3 regions of the Streptomyces sp. NPDC021012 genome follow, and region 2 is predicted to be linked to each of the others. Evidence: riboswitches for the same ligand, from Rfam matches in the RefSeq annotation. Region 2 holds a riboswitch; each other region holds the start of a gene.
The links. Region 2 has a riboswitch for thiamine pyrophosphate ahead of thiC (phosphomethylpyrimidine synthase ThiC). Riboswitches for the same ligand answer to the same signal wherever they lie in the genome.

Region 1 (7,159 bases), on a different contig from region 2:
CTGCGACCAGAGGCCGCCGACGGTCCGGACGACGACCGCGTAGTTGAAGAACACGTGGGCGAGGAGGATCGCCCAGACGCTGGTGTCGAGCCGCAGCCCCCACAGTTCGTCGGTGAGCCCGCCCCGGCCGACGAGCGCCAGGAACGCCGTGCCCACGAGGACCGTCGGCAGCACGAACGGCACCGTGACGACGGCCCGCAGCACGCTCTTGCCGGGGAAGTCGAAGCGGGCGAAGACGTACGCCCCGGGCAGCGCGAGCAGCAGGGTGAGACCGGTGGAGGCGAGCGCCTGCCACAGGGTGAAGCCGAGCACGTCGAGGATGTCCGGCCGGGTCAGCGTCCCGCCGATCCGGCCGAGGTCCCACGTGCCCGCGGGCCTGAGCCCCCGGTCCACGATGGACACGACGGGCCAGGCGAAGAAGACCCCGAAGAACGCGACGGGCAGGGCCATCAGGCCCAGCCGCGTCGCGCTCCCCTTGAGGTCGCGGGTCACTTCAGGACGAGCGACGACCACTGCTGGATCCACGCGTCACGCTTCTCGGCGATCTTCCCGGGCGCCATGGTCTCCGGCTTCTCGATCACCACGCCGTGCTTGGTGAACAGCTCCGGCAGGGCCGCGTCCTTCGCCACCGGGTTGACGAACATCTGGAGCGGCATGTCCTCCTGGAACTTCCTGGAGATCAGGAAGTCGACGAGCGCCTTGCCGCCCTCGGGGTTCTTCGCGCCGTTCAGCAGGCCCGCGAACTCGATCTGGCGGAAGCAGGTGCCGGTGGAGACCCCGGTGGGCGCCACCTTCGGCTGCGGCTCGCCGTACAGCACCTCGGCCGGCGGGCTGGAGGCGTACGACACGACCAGCGGGCGGTCGCCCTTGGCCTGCTTGCCGCCGGCCGAGCCGGAGAACTCCTGGTTGTAGGCGAGCTCCCAGCTGTCGACGGTCTTCACGCCGTTGGCCTTGAGCTTCTTCCAGTAGTCCTGCCAGCCCTCGTCGCCGTACTTGGCGGCCGTGCCGAGGAGGAAGCCGAGGCCCGGGGAGGACCGCTCGGGGTTCTCCACCACGAGGAGGTCCTTGTACGCGGGCTTCGCCAGGTCGTCGAAGGTCACCGGCGGCGCCAGCTTCTTGTCCGCGAAGTACTTCTTGTCGTAGTTGACGCAGATGTCGCCGGAGTCGATCGGGGTGACCCGGTGCTCCTTGTCGAGCTGGAACGCGGCGGGGACCCGGTCCAGGCCCTTCGCCTCGTACGGGACGAAGATCCCGTTGTCGAGGGCGCGGGACAGCAGCGTGTTGTCGACGCCGAAGAAGACGTCGCCCTGCGGGGAGCCCTTGGTCAGGATCTCCTTGTTGACGGCCTCGCCGGCGTCGCCGCTCTTCAGCACCTTGACCGTGAACCCGGTCTGCTTGGTGAAGTCGGCGAGCACCTCCTTGGAGGCGTTGAAGGAGTCGTGGCTCACCAGCGTGACGGTCTTCGGCGCGGGCTGGTCGGTCTTGCCGGCCTCGCTCCCGCCCTTGTCGGTGCCGCATGCGGCGAGGCCGGTGACGCCGAGCGCCGCGACGAGCGCGACGGCGGCGGCCTTCTTGATGCTCACTGGATTTCCTCCTGGGTATGACCAGGAAGAGACGCGGCCCTGCCCACGGCCGGCGGACCGGACGCGGGCAGGGCGCAACAGCTTGAGTTACGACCGAACTTCCTACCCAGAATGACCTGGGCGAGGTTCAGAGGGTCTGCGGTCTACGGTTACCGCACTCTCAGCGCTGTGGCGCTCCCCTGTCGGAATATGGAGATGTGTTCGAGCTCAGACTACAAGGTCAGCGCTCGGAGGCCGCGAGCTGTCCACAGGCACCGTCGATCTCCTGGCCGCGGGTGTCCCGGACGGTCACCGGCACGCCGTGGCGGGCGATCGCCTCGACGAAGGCCTTCTCGTCCTCGGGACGGGACGCCGTCCACTTCGACCCGGGCGTCGGGTTCAGCGGGATCAGGTTGACGTGCACCCGCTTGCCCTTGAGGAGGCGGCCGAGGAGGTCGCCGCGCCAGGCCTGGTCGTTGATGTCCCGGATGAGGGCGTACTCGATGGAGATCCGGCGCCCGGACTTCTCCGCGTACTCCCAGGCCGCGTCGAGGACCTCGCGGACCTTCCAGCGCGTGTTGACGGGCACCAGGGTGTCGCGGAGCTCGTCGTCGGGCGCGTGCAGCGAGACGGCGAGGCGGCACTTGAAGCCCTCGTCGGCGAAGCGCAGCATCGCGGGGACGAGGCCGACGGTGGAGACGGTGATGCCGCGCTGCGAGAGCCCGAGGCCGTCCGGCTCGGGGTCCGTCAGCCGGCGGATCGCGCCGACGACGCGCTTGTAGTTGGCGAGCGGCTCGCCCATGCCCATGAACACGATGTTGGAGAGCCGCGCCGGTCCCCCGGGCACCTCCCCGTCGCGCAGCGCCCGCATGCCGTCCACGATCTGGTGCACGATCTCGGCGGTCGACAGGTTCCGGTCGAGGCCCGCCTGCCCGGTCGCGCAGAACGGACAGTTCATGCCGCAGCCGGCCTGCGAGGAGATGCACATGGTCACCCGGTCGGGGTAGCGCATGAGCACCGACTCCACGAGCGTGCCGTCGTGCAGCTTCCACAGGGTCTTGCGGGTGGTGTCGTCGTCGCACGAGATGTGCCGCACCACGGACATCAGGTCGGGCAGCAGCTCCCCGGCCAGCTTCTCCCGCGAGGCGGCCGGGATGTCGGTCCACTCGGCGGGGTCGTGCGCGTACCGCGCGAAGTAGTGCGTGGACAGCTGCTTGGCGCGGAACGGCTTCTCGCCGATCGCGGCGACGGCCTCCTTCCGCTCCGCGGGCGTGAGGTCGGCCAGGTGCCGCGGCGGCTTCTTGGCTCCGCGGGGGGCGACGAAAGTGAGTTCTCCGGGCACTGGACGGGCCACGATCGGGTGTCTCCTCAGACGGCACGAGGTCTGGTACCCCCGCGACGGCGGGGAGGGCGGCATCACGATGCCGAAGCCAGGAGACCTCACTGGACCGTCCCCGCTGCGGCGAGGACGACGGAAGGGCCCGCGGCGCACGCGCCACGAGCCCTTCCAGAGTACCCGCTGTCCGTCAAGCCGTTCCGACGAAGAGCGCCATCAGCAGCCACACCACCGGCGCCGTCGGCAGCAGGGAGTCCAGGCGGTCCATGATGCCGCCGTGGCCGGGCAGCAGCGTGCCCATGTCCTTGATGCCGAGGTCGCGCTTGATCATGGACTCGCCGAGGTCGCCGAGCGTCGCGCTCGCGGCCACCGCGAGGCCGAGGATCAGGCCCTGCCACCAGGCGCCGTCGTCGATCATGAACTGCATGCACAGCGCGCCCGCCGCCATCGCGAACGTCACCGCGCCGACCAGGCCCTCCCGGGTCTTGCCGGGGCTGATCCGCGGGGCCAGCTTGTGCTTGCCGAAGCGCCAGCCGATCGCGTACGCCCCGGTGTCGCTGACCACGGTCAGGATCAGGAAGGTCAGCACCCGCTGCGGCCCGTCGTCCGCGGTCAGCAGCAGCGCCACGAACGTCGCCAGGAACGGCACGTAGAACGCGGCGAAGACCCCCGCCGTGACGTCCTTGAGGTAGCCCTCGGGAGGCTCCGTCATCCGCCAGACGAGCACCGCGAGCGCCGTGAGGGCCATCGCCACCCAGGCGCCCTCGGCGCCCCGGACGTAGCCGGCGACGACCATCGCCGCGCCGCCGACCGCGAGCGGGACCAGCGGAGCCTTGATCTCCTTGCGCTCCTGGAGGCGGGAGGTGAGCTCCCACAGGCCGACGACCACGGCGACCGCTATCACCCCGACGAACGCCGGCTTCCAGATGAACAGCGACGCGATGATGACGGCGCCGAGACCGACCCCGACGCCTATGGCCGCGCCCAGGTCGCGGCCCGCGCTCTTCTTCTGCCGTGGCGCCGGGGGCGCGGGCGGCGGAGGCGGGGTGGGGCTGGACATGGGCTCCTGCGGGTGCTCGTGCGGCGGCTCGTCACGGAACAGGGGACCGCTCGGGTGAGCGGCCCCCCGGTCGTGACCGTCCTGGAATCCGCCGGCGGGAACGTCGGGCACGATGGGCATGGGCCGAGTCTGCGCCGCCTGCTGCCGATCGTATGCGGGACCCGCCGGGGCAGGCCCCTGGTCGGGTCCCCCGCGGCCGGAACCGGCCGGGGCCCCCCAGGAAGAGTCGTTCATCAGACCTCGAGCAGCTCGGCTTCCTTGTGCTTGAGCAGCTCGTCCACCTGCGCGACGTACTTCGCGGTGGTGTCGTCGAGCTCCTTCTCGGCGCGGCGGCCCTCGTCCTCGCCGACCTCGCCGTCCTTGACGAGCTTGTCGATGGTCTCCTTGGCCTTGCGGCGGACCGAGCGGATCGAGATCTTCGAGTCCTCGGCCTTGCCCTTGGCGACCTTGATGTACTCCCGGCGGCGCTCCTCGGTCAGCTCGGGGAACACCACGCGGATGATGTTGCCGTCGTTGCTCGGGTTGACGCCGAGGTCCGAGTCCCGGATCGCCTGCTCGATGTTGCGCAGCGCGCTCTTGTCGAACGGCGTCACCACGGCCATGCGCGGCTCCGGGACGGAGAAGGACGCCAGCTGGTTGATGGGGGTGATGGCACCGTAGTAGTCGGCCACGATCTTGTTGAACATCGCCGGGTGCGCACGGCCGGTGCGGATCGCGGCGAAGTCCTCCTTGGCGACCACGACGGCCTTCTCCATCTTCTCCTCGGCCTCGAGGAGGGTCTCTTCGATCACCACTTGCTCCTGCGTGTCGTCGCGTTGTGTCCTGCACGGTGTACGACCGGCAGGGCTCTGTCCATCCCCTTGCGGGGCGGTTCCCCGGTTCGGGTCAGGCCCGGGTGCCCTGGTCGCTCACGAGCGTGCCGATCTTCTCACCCTTCACCGCGCGAGCGATATTGCCCTCGGCGAGCAGTTCGAAGACGAGGATCGGGAGGTTGTTGTCCCGGCACAGGGTGATGGCGGTGGCGTCGGCGACCTTGAGGTCGCGGGAGAGCACCTCGCCGTACTCGAGGGCGTCGAACTTGACCGCGTCGGGGTTCTTCTTCGGGTCGGAGTCGTAGACGCCGTCCACGCCGTTCTTGCCCATGAGCAGGGCCTCGGCGTCGATCTCCAGGGCGCGCTGGGCGGCGGTGGTGTCCGTGGAGAAGTACGGCATGCCCATGCCCGCACCGAAGATGACCACGCGGCCCTTCTCCAGGTGGCGCACGGCGCGCAGCGGGATGTAGGGCTCGGCGACCTGGCCCATGGTGATGGCGGTCTGGACGCGGGAGTCGATGCCCTCCTTCTCCAGGAAGTCCTGGAGGGCGAGGCAGTTCATCACGGTGCCGAGCATGCCCATGTAGTCGGAGCGGGCCCGGTCCATGCCGCGCTGCTGGAGCTCGGCGCCGCGGAAGAAGTTGCCGCCGCCGATCACGATCGCGATCTCCGCGCCGTCCCGGACGACGGCGGCGATCTCACGCGCGATGGCGTGCACGACGTCCGGGTCGACCCCGAGACCGGTGCCGCCGGAGAAGGCCTCTCCGGACAGCTTCAGCATGTAGCGGCCGGCCTTTTTGCCGTTGGTGTCGTCGCCCTGTACGGCGCCCTGATTCATGGAGATCTCCTCGTGCACATACGAAGGAGGCCATTGCCCTGGGTCCTCGCGGTATCCCGTACGGCAATGGCCTCCTCGTCAGATCTGCGGTCGTCCTGCGCGGGCGCGGACGACTGCCTCAGACCCTACCGGGGTCCGGTGTCCGTCGCGTTCGCGTACGGACTCAGATGCCGACCTTGATGCGCGTGAAGCGCTTCAGGGTGACACCGGCCTCGTCCAGGACCTTCTGGACGGACTTCTTGTTGTCAAGGGCGTACGGCTGGCCGAGCAGCGTGGCGTCCTTGAAGAAGCCGTTGACGCGACCCTCGACGATCTTGGCGATCGCGGCCTCGGGCTTGCCCTCGGCGCGGGTGGTCTCCTCGGCGATGCGACGCTCGGACTCGACGACCTCGGCCGGAACGTCTTCCTTGGTGAGGTACTTCGGCGCGAAGGCGGCGATGTGCTGGGCGATGCCCTTGGCGACGTCGGCGTCGGCCTTGTCGAACTCGACGAGGACACCGATCTGCGGCGGCAGGTCGGGCATCGTGCGGTGCATGTACGCGTAGACGAAGCCGTCGGCGTACTGCGCGAAGCGGTCGAGGACGATCTTCTCGCCGAGGTTGGCGTTGGCCTCGTCGACGAACGCCTGGACCGTCTTGCCGGGCTCGATCTCGGAGGCGAGCAGGGCCTCGATGTCGGCCGGGGAGGTGGCGGCGACGTGCTCGGCCAGCTGGGCGGCGACGGCCTGGAACTTGTCACCCTTGGCGACGAAGTCCGTCTCGCACTTCAGCTCGACGAGGACGCCGGAGGTGTTGTCGTCGGCGATGAGGGAGACAACGGCGCCGTTCTCGGCAGAGCGGCCCTCGCGCTTGGCGACGCCCTTCTGGCCCTTGATGCGGAGCGCCTCGACGGCCTTGTCGACGTTGCCGTCGGCCTCGTCCAGGGCCTTCTTGCAGTCCATCATGCCGGCGCCGGTGAGCTCGCGGAGCTTCTTGACGTCAGCGGCGGTGTAGTTCGCCATGAGTCTGTTTCTCTCTCGAAGTCTGAAAGATCGGGCGGGTCCACGGGTGGACGGCGGGGGCTTCGTGGGCCCCCGCCGTCGTCACCCGAAGGTCCTGGAGGGTCAGGCCTGCTCGGCGTCCGCGGCCGGAGCCTCGGCGGCGGCCTCGGCCGGGGCGGCCTCGGCGGCGGGGGCCTCGACGGCCTCGTCAGCCTTCTTCTCACCCTCGAGCAGGTCGCGCTCCCACTCGGCGAGCGGCTCGCCGGCGGCCTTCTCGCCCGGCTTCGAGTCGCCGGTCGCGGCGCCGGAGCGGGCGATGAGGCCCTCGGCGACGGCGTCGGCGATCACGCGGGTGAGCAGGGTGACGGAGCGGATCGCGTCGTCGTTGCCCGGGATCTTGTAGTCGACCTCGTCGGGGTCGCAGTTGGTGTCGAGGATCGCGACGACCGGGATGTGGAGCTTGCGCGCCTCACCGACGGCGATGTGCTCCTTCTTGGTGTCGACGATCCAGACGGCGCTCGGCACCTTCTGCATCTCGCGGATACCACCGAGGGTCTTCTCCAGCTTGGCCT
Region 2 (7,159 bases):
GGTGGCGCGCGCCGGTGGCGGGCGCCGTGGCGCGCATCCCCCGTAGAGGTGAGTTGAGACCTCTTCGAGACCTCGTACCCTCGCCAGGCCTACGCCGTTCGATCGCCATAGATCACACAGAGAAGTCCCTAACCACCTTTGATTCCCTGCCACTTGACCCTTTTCGATCATGCAGAAACGTGCCTGTCAACGCCTGCATATGCGACCGTCCCGACCGCCCCTCATCGCCCTACTATCGGCTCGCCATGACAGCAGCAGGGAAGCACCAGGTGAGCCGGGCACAGACCCGGGGAAGCCGGCAGGGCCGGGCAGGCATCCGGGACGTGGCCGCCGCCGCCGGGGTCTCCATCACGACTGTCTCCGACGCGCTCAACGGCAAGGGCCGACTCCCGGACGCCACCCGCCGCCACGTCCGCGAGGTCGCCGACAGGCTGGGCTACCGCCCATCCGCGGCGGCCCGCACGCTCCGTACCGGCAAGTCGGGACTCATCGGCCTGACCGTGACCACGTACGGGGATGAACCTTTCACCTTCACCGAATTCGCGTACTTCGCGGAGATGGCCAGAGCAGCCACATCGGCGGCACTCGCCCGGGGCTACGCCCTGGTCATCCTCCCCGCCACCTCCCGCCATGACGTCTGGTCGAACGTCGCCCTCGACGGCACCGTCGTCATCGACCCCTCCGACCACGACCCGGTCGTCACCGAACTGGTCCGCCAGGGCCTGCCCGTCGTCTCCGACGGACGCCCCGCCGGCACCCTTCCGGTCACCGCCTGGGTCGACAACGACCACGAAGCCGCCGTCCTCGACCTGCTCGACCACCTCGCCGACGCCGGCGCCCGCCGGATCGGCCTCCTCACCGGAACCACCACCGACACGTACACCCGCCTGTCCACCACCGCCTACCTCAACTGGTGCGAACGGGTGGGCCAGGACCCCGTCTACGAGGCCTATCCGGCGCACGACCCGTGCGCGGGCGCCGTCGCGGCCGACCGGCTGCTCGCCCGCCCGGACCGTCCCGACGCCGTGTACGGCCTCTTCGATCCCAACGGAACCGACCTCCTCGCGGCCGCCCGCCGCTACGGACTGCGCGTCCCGGACGACCTGCTGCTGGTCTGCTGCAGCGAGTCCACCGTCTACGCCACCACCGAACCGCCCATCACGACGCTCTCCCTCAAACCGCGCCGGATCGGCACCGCCGTCGTCCAGCTCCTCATCGACGCCATCGAGGGGATCGACACCGACGGTCCGGTCGAGCAGGTGATACCGACCGAACTCATCGTCCGCACCTCCTCGCAGCGGCGTTCGCCGCGCACCACGGTCAGCCCGCCGCGCTCACCCGCGAAGGACTGAACCCGCCGCCATCCGACTCGCCGTCCTCGCCCCTGCCCGTGGGCGGGGACGGCGAAACCGGTCGCCACACCGGTCTCGACCCTGGACTGGACCTTCTCAATTCGGGCGAAACAACCGGTTAACCCGGAGTGGACCCGGATTCACCACCCCTGGTGCGTCACACAGGAGGACCCTCATTCCTATGATGGGCGGACGACACCGCGGACCACCCCGACCAGGCCGGTCCGCGATGTGCAGGGCATCGCGACGGTGGTGGAGGGGTCGATGACTCAGGGGGCCGGTCAGGAGCCCGTGGTACGCACGGCGACATTGCGTGACTTCCGCGTACCGCCGTACGCCCGCGTGCCCGTACAGGGCCACGCCGCCGGGCCCCTCTCCCCGGAGGAACCGCCCCTCGCGGCCTCCCCCGTCGAAGCGGTCCCGGTCCCCACCCTGCCGCCCGCGCCCGTCGAAGGCGACCTGGCGCAGACCGCGCCGATGGCCGCGCCGGCGCAGGGCGCTGCGGCGCCCGTCGAAACCGTCCCGGTGCAGACCCCGCCGGCCGAGCCCGCACCGGTCGAGTCCCTCCAGGTCGTCTCCGTCACCGCGCCGCAGGCACCCGCGCCCACCAGCCAGCCCGTGCCCGCCGCGCCGCAGGCACCCGCAGCCCAGGCCGCACCGCCCGCCGCGCCCCCGGCCCCCGTACCCCCCGCGCCGCAGGCACCCGCGCCCCTGCCCGCCGCACCGACCCTCCACCTGGGGCAGCGTCTCGCCCCGGCGTTCGCCGCCCCGGAGGGGTCCTCCATCGTCTCCGTCGCCACGGGCCACCCTGGCAACGCCTTCCCCGAGGGCGAGCTGCCCGAGGGGTACACGCCGACCGAGCGCGACCTCCCGGTCATCAACCGCGGCGACACCGTCCAGGTCCCGGTCACCCCCGAGCCGGCCCCCGCCCCGGCGCCCTCGAACGGCGACGGACCCGGCCCCCTCTACGTCGTCGGCGACGTCCACGGCTACCTCGACGAGCTCGTCGCCGCCCTGCGCGCCCAGGGCCTCATCGACGAGAACGGCGGCTGGTCCGCGGGCAACGCCCGGCTCTGGTTCCTCGGCGACTTCACCGACCGAGGCCCCGACGGCATCGGCGTCATCGACCTCGTCATGCGCCTCTCCGCCGAGGCCGCCGCCGCGGGCGGCTACTGCAAGGCCCTCATGGGCAACCACGAACTGCTCCTCATCGGCGCCAAACGCTTCGCCGACACCCCCGTCAACTCCGGCGCGGGCACCGCCACCTTCCAGGCCGCCTGGCTGCTCAACGGCGGCCAGAAGCACGACATGGACCGCCTCCAGGACGTCCACCTCCAGTGGATGTCCCGGCTGGACGCCGTGGTGCGCGAGGACGACCACCTCCTCCTGCACTCCGACACCACCGCATACCTCGAATACGGCGAGACCATCGAGGACGTCAACGACACGGTCCACGAGATCCTCAACCGGAACGACGCCGACGAGGTCTGGGACCTCTTCCGGAAGTTCACCAAGCGCTTCGCGTTCCGCGACGACGGCGGCCCGCAGGCCGTCCAGGAGCTGCTCTCCACCTACGGCGGCCGCCGGATCGTGCACGGCCACAGCCCCATCCCGTACCTCCTCGGCCAGGTCGGCACGGAGGACGGCGAGGACGGCTCGGGCCCGGTCGTCGACGGACCGCACGTGTACGCCGACGGTCTCGCGATCGCCATGGACGGCGGAGTGACCATGGCCGGAAAGCTACTGGTCGTCCAACTCCCCCTGAACGGCTGACGCATAACCCTGCGCATCCGGGGAAGTCGATTTCCGGAAACAACCTGTCAGGCCGTGGTGTCACCGCAATACCATCGGGTCATCCGTAGCAGGCTCTCCTCCGTTTCCGCCCAGCCGACCGTTTCCCACGGCTGACCCGGGCCTACGGAGCATCGGGGGATGCACATGAACGTGGCTCCGCACCTGCTGACCGAGGATCGCGCCGAGTACGAGCGGATCCTCGACGACGCACTGAGCACCGCCCACGCACGTCCGGATCTCGCCGGGGTCGGAACCCGGCTCACGGTCGCGCAGCTGCGCGCCATGACGATGAACGCGACAGCGCTGATCACCAGCGCGGCGGCGAACGAGTACGAGCACTTCGTGAAGGTCCGCGAGGAGAACCGGACGACCCTCACCTCACCCCGCACACCAGCGGCGGATCCCGGCACGGGCGCCGGCGTCGTCGCCATCGTCACCGTGATGGTGCCCGTCCTCGCGGGCACGGCCGCCGCGATACTCCTGCTGGTCGGGGCGGTCCTGCACGCCCTCACCCCCACCGTGGTGTTCGGCGAGACCCTGCTGACGGCAGGCCTCGTCTTCGCCGCCCTCGCCGCCGCCGGCCTGCTCAGCGCGGGCGTCGGCCTCCTCCTGACCGCCCTGCGCAACAGACCGGCCGCGGCGGGCGGGACCACCACGGCCGACGACGAACTCACCCTCGCCCGCGAAGTCTGGCGCCGCGCCCTCCTGGAGCGCGGCATCCTCCCCTTCCTCCGCGACGCCCTCGCCGCGGTCGGCCCCCCGGACACACCGGAGCCCTGAACGCGACGAGGTCCCCGACACGCCGGAGCCCTGAGGACCGGGCGCCGGGACCGGGACCCGCCCGGCCCCGACGCAAGGCGGTGACTACTCGGCCAGCGGCAGGTAGACGCGGTTCCCGCTCGCCGCGAACTCCTTCGACTTCTCCGCCATGCCCGCCTCGATCTCCTGCTGCGTGCCGCCGTGCTCGCGCCGGATGTCCTGGGAGATCTTCATCGAGCAGAACTTCGGACCGCACATCGAGCAGAAGTGCGCGGTCTTCGCGGGCTCCGCCGGGAGCGTCTCGTCGTGGAACTCGCGGGCGGTGTCCGGGTCGAGGGCCAGGTTGAACTGGTCCTCCCAGCGGAACTCGAAGCGCGCGTCCGAGAGCGCGTCGTCCCACTCCTGCGCGCCCGGGTGCCCCTTGGCGAGGTCCGCCGCGTGCGCCGCGATCTTGTACGTGATGACGCCCGTCTTCACGTCGTCCTTGTTCGGCAGGCCCAGGTGCTCCTTGGGCGTGACGTAGCAGAGCATCGCCGTGCCCCACCAGGCGATCATCGCCGCGCCGATGCCCGAGGTGATGTGGTCGTACGCCGGGGCGACGTCCGTGGTCAGCGGGCCGAGCGTGTAGAACGGCGCCTCCTCGCAGATCTCCTGCTGGAGGTCGATGTTCTCCTTGATCTTGTGCATCGGGACGTGCCCGGGGCCCTCGATCATCGTCTGCACGTTGTGGCGCTTGGCGATCGTGTTGAGCTCGCCGAGGGTCTTCAGCTCCGCGAACTGCGCCTCGTCGTTGGCGTCCGCGATCGAGCCGGGGCGCAGGCCGTCGCCGAGCGAGTACGTGACGTCGTACGCCGCGAGGATCTCGCAGAGCTCCTCGAAGTTCGTGTAGAGGAAGTTCTCCTTGTGGTGCGCCAGGCACCAGGCGGCCATGATCGAGCCGCCGCGCGAGACGATGCCGGTCTTGCGGCGCGCGGTGAGCGGCACGTACGGCAGGAGGACGCCGGCGTGGACCGTCATGTAGTCGACGCCCTGCTCGGCCTGCTCGATGACCGTGTCCTTGTAGACCTCCCAGGTCAGCTCCTCGGCCCGGCCGTCGACCTTCTCCAGGGCCTGGTAGAGCGGCACGGTGCCGATCGGCACGGGGGAGTTGCGCAGCACCCACTCGCGGGTGGTGTGGATGTTGCGGCCGGTGGACAGGTCCATGACCGTGTCGGCGCCCCACTTGGTCGCCCAGGTCATCTTCTCCACCTCCTCCTCGATGGAGGAGGTGACGGCGGAGTTGCCGATGTTGGCGTTGACCTTCACCAGGAACCGCTTGCCGATGATCATCGGCTCGATCTCCGGGTGGTTCACGTTCGCCGGCAGCACGGCGCGGCCCGCGGCGATCTCCTCCCGTACGACCTCGGGGGAGACGTTCTCGCGGATCGCGACGTACTCCATCTCCGGGGTGATCTCCCCCCGGCGGGCGTACGCGAGCTGGGTCACGGCCTCGCCGGCGCGGCCCCGGCGCGGCAGGCGCGGGCGGCCCGGGAAGACCGCGTCGAGGTTCTTCAGCCCGCCGCCGCGCGGGGAGGTGTGCTTGATGCCGTCGTCCTCGGGGCGGACCGGGCGGCCCGCGTACTCCTCGGTGTCGCCGCGCGCGATGATCCAGTTCTCGCGCAGCGGCGGAAGGCCCCGCCGGACGTCGGTGTCGATGGCGGGGTCGGTGTACGGACCGGACGTGTCGTACAGCGTGACGTCCTTGCCGTTGGTGAGGTGCACCTGGCGGACGGGCACCCGGAGGTCGGGGCGCGAGCCCTGGACGTACCCCTTGTGCCAGCCCGGCGTGCGCTCGCCCTGGCCGTCGTTCTGGTCGGAGGCAGGCGTGCGTGCATCCTGAATGGTCATGAGACCGATCTCCCTACGCCGGCATTACCCGGTAACAGGTTCGGCGGTCGGCGCAGCCTCCTCCCGTACGTGCGTACGGTGATCAGCGCCCTCTCAGCCCGGTGCTCCGAGCTCCCGCGTGTGCAAAGGTGCCACCACGCTAGCGTCATCCCTGGCGTGCTGAACAGTGGGCCCCCGCCGTTCTTGCGATGATCGGCCGGTGACTTCCCCCCATCAGACCCCCGAACCGCACGGTCACGGACACGGCCAGGGGCACTCCCATTCCCACGGCCACGGGCCCGCCGCCCCCGTCTCCCGGCATCTGCGCAAGGTCATCGCCGCGATCCTGATCCCCTTCACCACCGCCGTCGTGGTCGGTCTCGCGGTCCTGTGGCCGAGCGGCACCCCGGCGCACGAGCGCACCGGCGTCGGCTTCGACCGGCAGACCGAGCAGGGCAAGGTCGTCTCCGTCGTCCACGTCGACTGCAAGGACGTCAACGCCGCTCAGGTCCCGCCGACCGGCGACACCTCCACCCCGGAGGGCCGCGAGGCGGTCAACGCCCAGCAGGGGCAGTGCGAGAAGGCGACGGTCGAGGTCACCACCGGCCCGGACGAGGGACGCAGATTCGTCGAGATCGTGCAGCCGGACGCGCCGCGCCAACTGCACGAGGGTCAGGGCGTGGTGGTGGCGTACGCCCCCGACGCCCCGCACGACCTGCAGTACTCGGTGACCGATGTGAACCGCAAGGTGCCGCTGGCGGTGCTCGCCGGCATCTTCGCCCTCGCGGTGGTGGTGGTCGGCCGGATGCGGGGCGTCATGGCGCTCATCGCGCTCGCCGTGAGCTTCCTCGTGCTGACGTACTTCATCCTGCCGGCGATCCTGCAGGGGTCGAACCCGCTGGTCGTGGCGGTGGTCGGGTCGAGCGCGATCATGCTGATCGCGCTCTACATGTGCCACGGGCTCTCGGCCCGCACCTCGGTCGCCGTGCTCGGCACGCTGATCTCGCTGCTGCTGATCGGTCTGCTCGGCTCGTTCTTCATCGACTGGGCCTCGCTCAGCGGCAACACCGACGACAACACCGGTCTGATCCACGGCCTGTACCCGGAGATCGACATGTCCGGCCTGCTGCTCGCCGGGATCATCATCGGTTCGCTCGGTGTGCTCGACGACGTGACGGTCACCCAGACCTCGGTGGTCTGGGAGCTGCACCAGGCCGATCCGGGCATGGGGCCGCGCGGCCTGTACCGGGCCGGGATCCGGATCGGCCGCGACCACATCGCCTCGGTCGTGAACACGCTGGTGCTCGCCTACGCGGGTGCCGCCCTGCCGCTGCTGCTGCTCTTCTCCATCGCGCAGAGCAGCATGGGGACGGTGGCCAACAGCGAGC
Region 3 (7,159 bases), on a different contig from region 2:
ACGAGGAGGAGCGGGCCGCGCGGGGGCCGCCGGCGGGCGGCGGGCGGAGCCTCCGGGGCGGGCAGCCGGCTGGTGTGCTCGGTCGCCACCGGTACGGGGCGGGCGATCACGCTCGTCCGGTCCTCGGCCGTGTCGCGGACCTCGGACCGCGCCGACGGGGGCACCGCGTCCAGCTGCTCGTCGCCGAGCCCGGCGCGGGCCTCCCGGAGCAGGGCGAGCAGCGCGACGGCGTCGTACGGGCGGAGCTCGGGGTCGCGGGCCGTGGCCGCCGCGACCAGGTCGTCCAGCTCGGGTGCGAGCCCCGGGACGGTGGCGGACGGGGCGGGCACGTCGGTGTTCAGGTGCTGGTAGAGCACCTGGGCGGGGGTGTCGCCGGAGTGCGGCTTGCCGCCGGTCAGCATCTCGTAGAGGACGACACCGCAGGCGTACACGTCGGCGCGGGTGTCGGCGGTGCCGTGCTCGATCTGCTCCGGCGCGAGGTACGAGACCGTGCCGAGGACCGCGCCGGTGGTGGCGGTCGCCGAGCCCACGGCCCGTACGAGACCGAAATCGGCGACCTTCACCCGGCCGTCGTCCCCTATCAGGACGTTCTCCGGCTTCATGTCCCGGTGCACGAACCCGGCCCGGTGCGCGGCGCCGAGCGCGGCGAGCACCGGCTCCAGGATGTCCAGCGCGGCCCGGGGCGACAGGGCGCCGCGCTCGCGCAGGACGTCGCGGAGGGTGCAGCCGGCGACGTACTCCATCGCCAGATAGACGTACGCGCCCTCGGCGCCCTGGTCGAAGACGCCGACCACGTTCGGGTGCGCGAGCCGCGCGACGGACTTCGCCTCGCGGATGAACCGCTCCACGAAGGCGGCGTCCGCGGCGAGGGCCGGGTGCATCACCTTGAGCGCGAGCACGCGGTCGAGGCGGGTGTCCACGGCCCGGTAGACCGTGGCCATCCCGCCGACGGCGATGCGCGCGTCCACGCGGTAGCGGCCGTCGAGCAGCCGCCCGAGGAGGGGGTCCTGAAGGGTCGTGTCCACGGCGACGAGTCTACGAGGACGGGACAGAAGCCCCGGCCCGCCGCCCGTGACTGCAGCGCACCTGTGACGCGCCTCGCCCCGCCCGTTGTGGGCGGTGCCCCGCCCCGTGTGGGCAATCGTCCCGCTGGGCGGGACGGGTGGGCACACGGGACGGCGCCCTCTAGCGGCGCCTCCGCGTTCCGGGCCTGAACCCGCACCCCATGCACAGCGCCCATGGGGTGCGGGTTCGGGCTCGGAAGCCTCTGGCGCCGGCAGGGCGCGGGTCCGTTGTGCCCACCCGTTCCGCCCTGCGGAACGATTGCCCACAACGGGGGGCGGCGCAGCCCACAACGGATCAGAAGGCGGGGCGTTCCGGGTCCAGGTGGGCTTGGCCCGTCGTCGGGGAGGACGCCTCCGCGAAGTGGCGGCGGGGGATGCGGCCGGCGCGGTGGGCGAGGCGGCCCGCCTCGACCGCGTGGCGCATGGCGGCGGCCATGAGGACCGGCTCCTGCGCGCGGGTCACGGCGGACGCGAGCATGACCGCCGCGCACCCCAGCTCCATCGCGAGCGCCGCGTCCGAGGCCGTGCCCGCGCCGGCGTCGAGGATGACGGGGACGCCGGCGCGCTCCACGATGAGCTGGAAGTTGTGCGGGTTGCGGATGCCGAGTCCGGAGCCGATGGGGGAGCCGAGCGGCATGATCGCGGCGCAGCCGACGTCCTCCAGCTTCCGGGCGAGGACGGGGTCGTCGTTGGTGTAGGGGAGGACGGTGAAGCCGTCGTCGACGAGGGTCTCGGCCGCCGCGAGGAGCTCCTCGCCGTCCGGGAGGAGGGTCCGCTCGTCCGCGACGACCTCCAGCTTGATCCAGTCCGTGCCCAGCGCCTCCCGCGCCAGCCGGGCGGTGAGGACGGCCTCGCCCGCCGTGTAGCAGCCCGCGGTGTTGGGCAGGACCCGGATGCCGAGGCGTTCCAGGACGGAGAGGACCGAGCCCTGGACGGTCGGGTCCAGGCGCCGCATGGCGACCGTGGTCAGTTCCGTACCGCTGGCGAGGAGGGAGCGTTCCAGGACGTCGAGGCTGGGGGCGCCGCCGGTGCCCATGATGAGGCGGGAGGAGAACTCCGTACCGCCGAGGGTGAAGACGTCGTCGGACATGAGCGCTCAGCCCCCCTGCACTGCCGTGAGGACTTCCACCCGGTCGCCCTCGCCGAGCACCGTCGTGGCCCACTCGCCGCGCGGCACGACCTCCTCGTTGACGGCCGCGGCCACGCCCGAGGGCGCGGTGCTCAGGGTCGACACGAGGGCGTCGAGGGAGAGGGGGCCCGCCAGGACGCGGGGCTCTCCGTTCACGGACACGTTCATGCGGGCTGCTCCTGACGTACGGGGGAGAAACGGCGGGGGGTGAAGGGGCGCGCCTCGTCGGGGAGGGCGCCCGTGGTGAGCGCCTCCGCCATGACGTCGCCGGTGACGGGGGTGAGCAGCACCCCGTTGCGGTAGTGGCCGGTGGCCAGGTGGAGGCCGGGCAGGGCGGTGGGGCCGAGCAGCGGGGCGTTGTCGGGGGAGCCGGGGCGCAGTCCGGCGCGGGTCTCGGTGAGCGGCAGCTCGGTGAGGCCCGGGACCAGCTCGTGGGCGTCGCGGAGGAGTTCGTACACCCCGCCCGCCGTCACCGTGGTGTCCCAGCCCAGTTCCTCGCTGGTGGCGCCGACGACGAGCTCGCCGTTCTCGCGGGGCACCAGGTAGACGTGGCTGCCGCGGACGACGGCCCGGACGGTGCGGGAGAGGAAGGGAGCGTACGGGGCGGGGATCCGCAGCCGCAGGACCTGGCCCTTCACGGGCCGGACCGGTGGCAGGACCTCGTCGGGGACGCCCGCGAGGCGGCCGCTGAGGCTGCCGGCGGCGAGCACGACCTGATCGGCCGTCAGCTCCTCGCCGCCGGCGAGGAGGACCCCGCGGGCCCGGTCGCGGACGGTCGTCAGGCGCTCCGCGAGGGCCCGGTGGAAGGCCACCCCGGCCCGCTCGCAGGCCGTCACCAGCGCGGCGGCCAGTCGGCGCGGGTCGACCTGGTGGTCCCCGTCGACCCGCAGCCCACCCCGGACGCCGGGCGCCAGCATCGGTTCGAGGCGGCGGCACTCGCGGCCGCTGAGCCACTCGGAGACGAGCCCGCAGCGGGTCTGCAGGGCGTGCAGTTCGCGCAGGTGGGCCCGGTCGTCGGCGTCGAGGGCGACGGCGAGGGTGCCGCAGGCGCGGTAGCCGACGTCGTGGCCGGCGGCTTCCTCCAGTTCGGCGACGAAGGCGGGATAACGCGCCGCGGAGGCGAGGTTGAGCCCGAGCAGGGTCTCCTCGCCGTAGTGGAGTTCGGTGACGGCGGCGAGCATCCCGGCCGCGACCCGCGCGGCCCCGCCGCCCGGATCGGGGTCGACGACGGCGGTGCGCAGTCCGCGCTGCGCGGCCCGCCAGGCCGTGACCAGGCCGATGATGCCGCCCCCGACCACGAGGACGTCGGACCTCAGGACATCGGAAGAACGCATGGGCGTCCAGCCCCTCCCTTCGCCGGCATGACCCGGATCAGGTTCGTACGGTCGGAGGCCGTCCCAGCCTCCCTCTCAGCCCGGTCGTCCGGGCTCCCGCGAGTGCTTTACGTCCGCCAGACTAGCCCGCGTCTCCGGGGGGCCACAGACCCCTCCCTTCCTGACGCACCGTCAGATGCATAAGGTGGTCGAGTGAGCGAGCAGAAGCAGGCACAGCAGCACGTCGTGATCGTCGGCGCCGGAATGGCGGGCGTCCAGACCGCCGTCGCCCTGCGCGAGCAGGGCTTCACCGGCCCCGTGACCCTCATCGGGGCCGAGCCCCACCAGCCCTACGACCGCCCGCCGCTCTCCAAGGCGATCCTCCTCGGCAAGGCCGAGGACTCCGCCTTCGAGATCGACTTCGAGGACCTCGGCATCGAGCTCCGCCTCGGCCTGGACGTCACCGGGCTGCGCGCCGCCGACCGCGAGATCGACACCGAGACCGGACCCGTCGCGTACGACGTCCTGGTCCTCGCCACCGGGGCCCGGCCCGTCACCCTGCCCGGCACCGAGGGCGTCCCCGGGGTCCACCTGCTGCGGACCCTCGACGACGCCGTGCGCCTCGGGCCCGTCCTGGAGCGCCGCCACTCCGTCGTGGTCGTCGGCGCCGGCTGGATCGGCGCCGAGTTCGCCACCGCCGCGCGCGAGGCGGGCTGCGCCGTCACCGTCGTCGAGGCCGCCGACCTCCCCCTCACCGGGGCGCTGCCCGCCGAGGTCGCCGCCCCCATGGCCGAGTGGTACGGGGCGAACGGCGCCGAACTCCTCACCCACGCGCGCGTGCTCACCGTCGAGCCCGGCGCACCGGGCCGCGTCGTCCTCGCCGACGGCCGCGAACTGCCCGCCGACGCCGTCGTCGTCGGCATCGGCGCCCGCCCCGCCACGGACTGGCTCACCGGCTCCGGCATCGCCCTCGACCCGAGCGGCGCCGTCACCGCCGACGACCGGCTGCGCACCTCCCTGCCCGATGTGTACGCGGTCGGCGACTGCGCCTCCTTCCCCTCCGCCCGCTACGGCGAGCGGCTCCTCGTCCACCACTGGGACAACGCGCTCCAGGGCCCCCGCGCGGTCGCCGCCGCGATCACCGGGGCCGCCGACGCGCCGTACGACCCGGTGCCGTACTTCTGGTCCGAGCAGTTCGGCCGCTTCGTGCAGTACGCCGGCCACCACGCGGGCGCGGACGAGCTGCTGTGGCGCGGCGACCCGGCCGACGAGGCCTGGTCCGTGCTCTGGCTGCGCGAGGGGGTGCCGGTGGCCCTCCTCGCGGTCGGCCGCCCCCGCGACCTGGCCCAGGGCCGCAAGCTCATCGAGGCCGCCGTCCCCGTCGACCCGGAGCGCGCCGCCGACCCGTCCGTCCCCCTGAAGGCGGCGGTCCGGTAGGGCCCGGCTACCGACTGTCGGTCCGGGATGGCAGGCTTGTCCCGTGACCGAGATTGACGTGAAGATCGATGCGCTCGTCCCCGCCTGGCTCTATGTGCCCGACATCGCGGAGATGCTCGATGTCGACGTGCTGCGCGTGCGGCAGCTGATCAAGGACGGCCAGCTCATCGCCGTCCGCCGTGGCGAGAACAGGTCCCTGCAGATCCCCGCCGCCTTCATCCAGGGCGACAAGATCGTCAAGGGCCTCGTCGGGCTGCTGACCGTCCTCCGGGACGACGGCTTCACCGACGAGGAGATGCTGGAGTGGCTCTTCACTCCGGACGAGAGCCTGCCGGGCACGCCCGCGCAGGCGCTCAACGAGAACCGCGGCACGGAGGTGAAGCGCCGCGCCCAGGCGCTCGCCCTCTGAGGCGCGCAGACACCGAAGACACCACCGCGGGTGCCGCGGCGGCCGGGTCCCCCACGGGCCGGCCGCCGCGGCACCGGCGACACGAACGGGGGGAACCCACCCATGTCCACGCCTCGTGAGCGGCTCGCCGACGCCCGGCTCTACCTGTGCACCGACGCCCGGAAGCGCCAGGGCGACCTGCCCGCCTTCCTCGACGCCGTGCTCTCCTCCGGCGTGGACGTCGTCCAGCTCCGCGACAAGGGCATGGAGGCCGGTGAGGAGCTGGAGCACCTCGCCGTCTTCGCCGAGGCCGCCCGCCGGCACGGCAAGCTCCTCGCGGTGAACGACCGGGCCGACGTCGCCCACGCCATCGGCTCCGACGTCCTCCACCTCGGCCAGGGCGACCTGCCCGTGCCCGCCGCCCGCGCGATCCTCGGCGAGGAGGTGCTGATCGGCCGCTCCTGCCACGCGGAGAGCGAGGTCGCCGCGGCCGCCGCCGAGCCGGGCGTGGACTACTTCTGCACCGGCCCCTGCTGGCCCACCCCCACCAAGCCCGGACGGTACGCCCCGGGCCTCGGCCTCGTGCGGTACGCGGCGGAGCTGGCCCAGGACCGGCCCTGGTTCGCCATCGGCGGCATCGACGAGACCAACCTCGACGAGGTCCTGGACGCGGGCGCCCGCCGGATCGTCGTCGTCCGCGCCATCACCGAGGCCGCCGACCCGGCCGCCGCGACGGCCGCCCTCGCCAAGCGCGTCCGCGAGCGCGCCGAGGCCTGAGGGCCGTACCAGCGGTACCGCGGGGCGCGCGGCGCAATCCCGATAGTTGTCCGAAAAGGTGTCCATTACTCGGACGCCGTCTACGCTGCCGCCCGCCCCCCGTCTAACCTGCCCGTATGGCCCTTGGTACCGCTTCCGTCCGCTCGGACCGTGCGCGCACCGTCCGCGAGATCCTCGCGGCCGGTGAGACGTCGTACTCCTTCGAGTTCTACGCGCCCCGGACCGAGAAGGGCGAGCAGGTCCTCTGGAACGCCATGCGCCGGGTCGAGGCGGTCGGCCCCAGCTTCGTCTCCGTGACCTACGGCGCCGGCGGCTCCACCCGCGGCGGCACCGTCAAGGCCACCCAGAAGATCGCCTCCGACACCACGCTCACCCCCGTCGCCCACCTCACGGCCGTCGACCACTCGGTCGCCGAACTGCGGAACATCCTCGGCCAGTACGCCGACGTGGGCATCCGGAACATGCTCGCCGTCCGCGGCGACCCGCCGGGCGACCCGCTGGGCGAGTGGGTCGAGCACCCGGAGGGCGTGAAGTACGCCGCCGACCTCGTCCGGCTGATCAAGGAGTCGGGAGACTTCTGCGTCGGCGTCGCCGCCTTCCCGGAGATGCACCCCCGGTCCACCGACTGGGACACGGACATCCGGCACTTCGTGGACAAGTGCCGCGCGGGCGCCGACTACGCGATCACCCAGATGTTCTTCGACCCGGAGAACTATCTGCGGCTCCGCGACAGCGTGGAGAAGGCGGGCTGCGAGACCCCGATCATCCCCGAGGTCATGCCCGTCGTGAACGTGAAGACGCTCGACCGGCTGCCCCAGCTGAGCAACGCCCTCTTCCCCGCGGATGTGAAAGAGCGCATCCTCGCCGTCAAGGACGATCCCGCCGCTGTACGCTCCATCGGTATCGAGTTCGCGACGGAGTTCTGCGCGCGTCTGCTCTCCGAGGGTGTCCCCGGACTGCACTTCATCACGCTCAACAGCTCCACCGCGACGCTCGAGATCTACGAGAATCTCGGACTGCACCAGCAGTCGTGACCGGTCGTACCCGCCCC

Region 1: linked by a shared signal. The riboswitch ahead of ACH4TP_RS34850 (thiamine ABC transporter substrate binding subunit) and the one ahead of thiC (phosphomethylpyrimidine synthase ThiC) in region 2 are both predicted to bind thiamine pyrophosphate.
Region 3: linked by a shared signal. The riboswitch ahead of thiO (glycine oxidase ThiO) and the one ahead of thiC (phosphomethylpyrimidine synthase ThiC) in region 2 are both predicted to bind thiamine pyrophosphate.

Annotation. Positions count from the first base shown of each region.
Region 1 covers NZ_JBIRQU010000016.1:96,765-103,923, forward strand. Annotated here, with positions in the region: gene ACH4TP_RS34845 (ABC transporter permease) at 1-450, opposite strand, end outside; gene ACH4TP_RS34850 (thiamine ABC transporter substrate binding subunit) at 489-1,583, opposite strand; TPP riboswitch at 1,665-1,774, opposite strand; gene rlmN (23S rRNA (adenine(2503)-C(2))-methyltransferase RlmN) at 1,804-2,916, opposite strand; gene ACH4TP_RS34860 (phosphatidate cytidylyltransferase) at 3,089-4,192, opposite strand; gene frr (ribosome recycling factor) at 4,192-4,749, opposite strand; gene pyrH (UMP kinase) at 4,844-5,608, opposite strand; gene tsf (translation elongation factor Ts) at 5,772-6,608, opposite strand; gene rpsB (30S ribosomal protein S2) at 6,711-7,159, opposite strand, start outside.
Region 2 covers NZ_JBIRQU010000005.1:387,832-394,990, reverse strand. Annotated here, with positions in the region: gene ACH4TP_RS19310 (LacI family DNA-binding transcriptional regulator) at 246-1,352, shown strand; gene ACH4TP_RS19305 (metallophosphoesterase) at 1,617-3,125, shown strand; gene ACH4TP_RS19300 (hypothetical protein) at 3,285-3,926, shown strand; gene thiC (phosphomethylpyrimidine synthase ThiC) at 4,011-5,792, opposite strand; TPP riboswitch at 5,786-5,920, opposite strand; gene ACH4TP_RS19290 (YibE/F family protein) at 5,992-7,159, shown strand, end outside.
Region 3 covers NZ_JBIRQU010000004.1:689,988-697,146, forward strand. Annotated here, with positions in the region: gene pknB (Stk1 family PASTA domain-containing Ser/Thr kinase) at 1-1,025, opposite strand, end outside; gene ACH4TP_RS17360 (thiazole synthase) at 1,360-2,154, opposite strand; gene thiS (sulfur carrier protein ThiS) at 2,161-2,361, opposite strand; gene thiO (glycine oxidase ThiO) at 2,358-3,527, opposite strand; TPP riboswitch at 3,525-3,637, opposite strand; gene ACH4TP_RS17375 (NAD(P)/FAD-dependent oxidoreductase) at 3,771-4,943, shown strand; gene ACH4TP_RS17380 (Rv2175c family DNA-binding protein) at 4,987-5,352, shown strand; gene thiE (thiamine phosphate synthase) at 5,455-6,108, shown strand; gene metF (methylenetetrahydrofolate reductase [NAD(P)H]) at 6,225-7,142, shown strand.